2 regions of the Colwellia sp. MB3u-4 genome follow, and region 1 is predicted to be linked to the other one. Evidence: predicted binding sites of a transcription regulator. Region 1 holds the regulator's gene; the other holds the start of a gene.
What was found. The regulator NrdR, encoded in region 1, represses ribonucleotide reductase genes. The targets are predictions, from matches to a motif close to AAACACNANATNTNGTGTTT.
Positions count from the first base shown of each region.

Region 1 (3,438 bases):
TAATTTGTTTTTCAGCGTTACTTTGTGAATTAAATTTATTGTTTTTGCACTTTTAAAGCAGTATATTAGTTTCAACTATTTGTTGATGTTAGTACTAAAAACTTTTACAGCTAACTGCAAAGTATATTCGATTGCAAAATGAACTAAGAGAGCACGGTTTTATCGTGTACAAGCTCAGCAAGTTCAGGCAAAATATGCCGCAATTAATTTAGAACTAAAGCCAACCCCCAGTATTGCCAATGGCAGACTATTTGAGGATATAACATGTTTACACGTGATATGAATATTGCTGATTTTGATCCAGAACTTTATCAAGCAATGAGTAACGAAGTTGTTCGTCAAGAAGAACACATTGAACTCATCGCTTCGGAAAACTACTGTAGTCCACGTGTACTCGAAGCTCAAGGTTCACAACTGACGAATAAATACGCCGAAGGTTACCCAGGTAAGCGTTATTACGGTGGTTGTGAGTATGTGGATATTGCCGAGCAACTGGCTATTGATCGCGCAAAAGAATTATTTGGCGCCACTTATGCTAACGTGCAGCCACATGCCGGTTCACAAGCAAACGCTGCTGTTTTCCAAGCCTTAGTTTCTCCAGGCGGCAAAGTATTAGGTATGAGTTTAGCGCATGGCGGTCACTTAACGCATGGCTCACACGTAAACTTTTCGGGTAAGTCATATGAAGCTTTTCAATACGGTTTGCACCCTGAAACCGGTGATATTGATTATGTTGAATTAGAACGTTTAGCATTAGAGCATAAACCAGAGATGATCATTGGTGGTTTCTCAGCCTTTTCTGGTGTGGTTGATTGGGCTCGTATGCGTGAAATTGCCGATAAAGTCGGTGCTTACTTTTTCGTTGATATGGCTCACGTTGCCGGTTTAGTTGCTGCAGGTTTATACCCTAACCCAGTGCCACACGCCCATGTTGTAACGACAACAACTCACAAAACATTAGCAGGCCCACGTGGCGGCTTAATTGTTTCGGGTTGTGATGACGAAGCAGTTTATAAAAAATTGAACAGCGCGGTATTTCCTGGTGGTCAAGGTGGACCATTAATGCATGTTATTGCCGCAAAAGCCGTAGCATTTAAAGAAGCATTAGCGCCAGAGTTTAAAGTCTATCAGCAAAACGTGCTAGATAATGCTAAAGCTATGGTGGCGGTATTACAAGAACGTGGTTATAAAGTTGTCTCTAATGGCACAGATAACCATTTATTATTGCTTGATTTAATTGATAAAGATATTACGGGTAAAGATGCTGATGCCGCATTAGGTCGTGCTCATATCACAGTGAATAAAAACTCTGTACCTAATGATCCACGTTCACCTTTTGTGACTTCTGGCCTACGTTTAGGTACACCAGCTATTACTCGTCGTGGTTTTGGCGTTGAAGAAACCAAAACAACTACAGGTTGGATTTGTGATATTTTAGATGATATCAACAACGAAGCCGTGATCGCTAAAGTTCAAGCCGGCGTTAGTGAGCTTTGTGCTCGCTTCCCGGTTTATAAGTAATTATATTTAGCTTTTAACTAATCGTGTTATTTCCTGATTACACTTAAAATGGCCACCTTAGTGGCCATTTTTTTTAACTATTTTTTATTGGGCTAGTACTCGTTTGCCATTAATCGCAAACTATTTGGCTTAATGCAGTGTTTTCAATTAACATACCAAGATTAAATTGCTCATGACTTGCTAACTACGGAACTCATCCATGTATTGCCCCTTTTGTTCAGCCAACGAGACTAAAGTTATCGATTCACGTTTAGTGTCAGATGGTCACCAAGTCCGTCGTCGTCGTGAATGTTTAGCGTGCCATGAAAGATATACTACCTTCGAAAGTGCTGAGTTAGTGATGCCACGCATTATTAAGCGTGATGGCTCTCGAGAACCTTTTAACGAAGATAAAATGCGTAACGGTTTATTACGTGCATTAGAAAAAAGGCCGGTCAGCACCGAAGAAATAGAGTTGTCGATTAATAAACTCAAATCACAACTTAGAGCAACAGGCGAGCGCGAAGTGTCAAGTGAAATGCTCGGTACCATTATTATGGAACAGCTAAAAGTTTTAGATAAAGTCGCTTATATACGCTTTGCTTCAGTGTATCGCTCGTTTGAAGATATTAAAGAGTTTGGTGAAGAAATTGCCCGTTTAGGTGATGAATAAATAATTAGTTCGATCGGCATATAGCTTAAGCGCCATCACAGTTTAATTTTGAGTCCAGTAATGAGCCATTTTTCGTTAAAAGATCATCAATTTATGCAGCGCGCCATTAGCTTGGCAAAGCGTGGCCATTTTACCACCTCGCCTAATCCTCGCGTGGGTTGTGTCATTGTGTTGAAGGGCGAAGTGGTTGGTGAAGGTTTTCATCAAAAAGCAGGGCAAGGGCATGCTGAAGTTTATGCACTAAAACAGGCTGGAAGCAAAGCCAAAGGTGCCACTGCTTATGTCACGCTAGAGCCTTGTAGTCATTTTGGTTTAACACCGCCTTGTGCACAAGCGCTGATTAAAGCACAAGTGAGCCATGTTATTGCCGCTATGGTGGACCCGGATCCAAGAGTTTCGGGTCGTGGCCTTGAGTTGTTAACTGAGGCAGGAATAACCACACAGTTTGGTTTGCTTGAACAAGATGCTCGGGCATTAAACCCTGGTTTTATTCACTTAATGACCACCAAATTACCTTATGTTCGTTGTAAATTAGCGGCAAGCTTGGACGGAAAAACGGCTATGGCCAGTGGTGAAAGCCAGTGGATAACCTCAAGTGAAGCCCGCACTGATGTCCAGCGACTCAGAGCACAAAGTTGTGGCATTATTTGTGGCGCCGACTCTGTTATTTTTGACAATGCTAAAATGAATGTCCGTTGGCATGCATTAGGTGAGCTAAAGCAGCATTATGCTCAAGCAGATATTAGACAGCCAGTGCGTATTATTATTGATAGTAAAAACCGTTTAACACCTGATCTTGCAGTCTTTAAAACCAGCAGTAAAATAATATTAATTCGACAAACTATTGAAAATAGCCAAACTTGGCCGCATTTTGTAGAACAAGTGATTATTTCTAAAGCGGTCGATAGTGAATATATCGATCTCAGTTTATTGTTAGCTTACTTGGCTCAACAAGGCTTGAATGACATTTTAATTGAGTCAGGCGCTAAGCTAGCGGGCGCTTTTATTAGCGCAAACTTAGTTGATGAACTGGTACTTTACCAAGCACCAAAACTTATCGGTAGTGAGGGTAAAAGCCTACTTAATATGCCCGCAATATTGCAGCTATCAGCGGCTAAAAACCTTGATATAAATGATATTCGCATGGTGGGTAAAGATATTAGGATAACGGCAAAGTTTAGTCGTTAACGTGAAGGCTTTGATTGGCCAAACTAGGCTCTGGCCAAACTAGGCTCAGGCCAAATAGGGTCAGTGGTAATAATAAA
Region 1 covers NZ_JACGVE010000082.1:26,053-29,490, forward strand. The annotation lists gene glyA (serine hydroxymethyltransferase) at 265-1,521, shown strand; gene nrdR (transcriptional regulator NrdR) at 1,721-2,173, shown strand; gene ribD (bifunctional diaminohydroxyphosphoribosylaminopyrimidine deaminase/5-amino-6-(5-phosphoribosylamino)uracil reductase RibD) at 2,234-3,361, shown strand.

Region 2 (3,438 bases), on a different contig from region 1:
CCCCGCCGATAAAAATAATTATAACGAAATAGAGCGATATTATGTCAACTCCCCATCATTCCACTGTGCAACTTGCCAGTGTACTTTTTGATTTAGACGGCACACTATTAGATACCGCTGATGATTTAGGCGCGGCATTAAATCATGTTTTAAGCCATTACAATAAGCCCACTGTCGCCGCAAAAGATTATCGCCCTATTGCTTCAGACGGTGCTTTAGGATTACTAAACCTAGGTTTTGGCTCAGCCATTAAACAATATGACTATGAAGTTTTACGTCAACAATTTCTCCATTACTATCAAGAAAATATTGCTGAGCATACCTGCCTGTATCCAGGCGTTGCTCAATTACTGAAAAAATTAGAAACCAACAATATACCTTGGGGTATTATCACCAATAAACCTGAGGGCTTAACAAAACTGCTTTTACCTTATTACTCTGAGTTGGCAAACTGTGCTGTTATGGTCGGGGGTGACACCTTAACTAAACGAAAGCCTGATCCTGAGCCAATATTACACGCTTGTCAGCAAATTAATGTTGATAATAAGCAGTGTTTTTATGTTGGCGATGCTCTACGTGATATCCAAGCCGGTAATCGCGCTGAAATGACTACGTTCGTGGCTAAATGGGGATATATTCTTAGCAACGAAAATTGTCAAACTTGGCAAGCAGATCATATCATCGCTACACCATTAGACCTACTCAGCTTTATTAACTGATACTGAATTATTAACCGATACTGAATGATAAGCTGCACTACTTTGTTAGTTTCAGTGCAGCTTTACTTTGCTGATGACATTAAGCGATTAACCGGTTTTACTGACAGTAAATCTAGCCTAATACCAAATGAGTATAAATATTAAAAACAGCACGCTTTCGTGGCTAATCCCTCCTCCTTATTCACTAGCGTTTTAATTAATAGCATCAAAATATCATCTATTAGCGTTGATAAAATAATCATTCGTCAATTAATGCGCCCAAGAATCAACCAAAAATATAAGCCATTGAATATTAAGGTTTATATTTTTAATATTCTCTTTAGTCATATAAACTCTAAAAAATAACTTAAAATAATTTAGGGCTAAAAAAAAATTAAAATAACCGTTGCGTTTTAGAAAAATCAAAATTGAAAAGAGCTACTAAGTTAGTTGTTACTAACAGAACTTTCACTGTCAAAAAAGCAACCAATATTCGACAACTTTTATTCTTGCAATATCACACAAACCGCACTATCTTGTGATTAGTTTCTTAAAAACCCCAAGATATAGTGCATTTTTCATTCAAAGGTATTTTGAATGAAATACAATTTACCTTGTGTAAATATCATCTTGAGGCAATTAACATTATATCCATCTATTTTGGGTATTTATAACAACAAACAGATTTACAGGTACTGCATGACTAACAAACTTTTTGTCACAAAACGCAATGGTTCAAAAGAACTCATAGACTTAGAAAAAATCCATAAAGTAATTGCTTGGGCTGCTGAAGACCTAGACAATGTCTCGGTCTCTCAAGTTGAGCTGAAGTCTCATATTCAGTTCTATGATGGTATTAAAACGTCTGACATTCATGAAACTATTATTAAAGCAGCGGCTGATTTGATCTCAGAAGAAACACCTGATTATCAATATTTATCAGCGCGCTTAGCTATATTCCATTTGCGCAAAAAAGCATACGGTCAGTTTGAGCCACCTCAGCTTTACCCACATGTCGTACAACTAGTAGAGGCAGGTAAATACGATCAGCATTTATTAATTGATTACACTGCTGACGAATTTGAACAGTTAGAAAGCTTTATGGACCACGGCCGTGATTTAAATTTCAGTTACGCAGCCGTAAAGCAGTTAGAAGGTAAATACCTAGTACAGAATCGTGTCACCGGTGAAATTTATGAAAGTGCACAATTTCTTTATATTTTAGTCGCAGCTTGTTTGTTCGCTAAATACCCGAAAGAAACGCGCTTAGATTATGTTAAAGGTTTTTATGATGCTATCTCTACCTTTAAAATTTCGTTGCCAACACCTATTATGGCCGGTGTACGTACCCCAACTCGTCAATTCTCATCATGTGTATTGATTGAGTGTGGCGATAGTTTAGATTCAATCAATGCTACCTCAAGTTCCATTGTTAAGTATGTTTCTCAACGTGCTGGTATTGGTATCAATGCTGGTCGTATTCGCGCATTAGGCAGCACGATTCGCAATGGCGAAGCATTTCATACCGGTTGTATTCCATTTTATAAGCACTTTCAAACCGCTGTGAAAAGTTGTTCACAAGGTGGTGTTCGTGGTGGTGCAGCGACCCTGTTCTATCCACTTTGGCATTTAGAAGTTGAAAGTTTACTCGTACTTAAAAATAACCGTGGTGTTGAAGAAAACCGCGTTCGTCATTTAGATTACGGCGTACAATTTAATAAATTGATGTACCAACGTTTGATCAAAGGTCAATCTATTACTTTGTTTAGCCCAAGTGATGTACCTGGTTTATACGATGCATTCTTTGAAGATCAAGAAAAATTTGAAGCGCTTTATGTTCAATACGAAGCTGATGATTCAATTCGTAAAAAATGTATTAAAGCGATAGAACTGTTCACTTTATTTGCTCAAGAACGCGCCAGTACAGGACGTATTTATTTACAAAACGTTGATCACTGTAATACACATTCTCCATTTGACCCCACTGTGGCACCAATTCGTCAAAGTAATTTATGTCTAGAAATTGCCTTACCCACCAAGCCGATGGAAGATGTTAATGATCCCAATGGTGAAATTGCCCTATGTACATTATCAGCGTTTAACTTAGGTGCTATTAAAAGCCTTGACGAATTTGATGGTCTAGCTGACTTAGCCGTACGTGCTTTAGATAGCTTGTTAGATTATCAAGATTACCCAGTTCCGGCAGCACATACCGCCACTATGGGGCGTCGTACATTAGGTATAGGTGTGATTAACTACGCTTATTACTTAGCAAAAAATGGGGTTTACTACTCAAACGGTAGTGCCAATAACTTAACTCATCGTACTTTTGAAGCGATTCAATACTACTTGCTAAAAGCGTCAAATCAGTTAGCTATTGAACGAGGTGCTTGCCCTAAATTTAATGAAACGCGTTTATCTCAAGGTATATTACCTATCGATACTTACAAAAAAGAAATCGATAATGTTACCGCTGAACCCTTACATTTAGACTGGGAGTCGTTGCGCGCTAGTATTAAAAAACATGGCGTTAGAAACTCAACCGTATCAGCATTAATGCCGTCTGAAACCTCATCACAAATCTCTAATGCAACTAATGGCATTGAACCGCCTCGGGGTTTAATCAGTATTAAGGCCAGTAAAGATGGTGTTTTAAAGCAAGTTGTACCTGAATATGAAAAATTAAAAGATAATTATGAACTTCTTTGGAACATTCCAAGTAATGAAGGGTATCTACAAT
Region 2 covers NZ_JACGVE010000078.1:62,924-66,361, forward strand. The annotation lists gene H4J61_RS09375 (HAD family hydrolase) at 42-719, shown strand; gene nrdA (class 1a ribonucleoside-diphosphate reductase subunit alpha) at 1,398-3,438, shown strand, end outside.
Region 2: the regulator NrdR is predicted to act here: its motif matches at 1,254-1,273, upstream of nrdA (class 1a ribonucleoside-diphosphate reductase subunit alpha).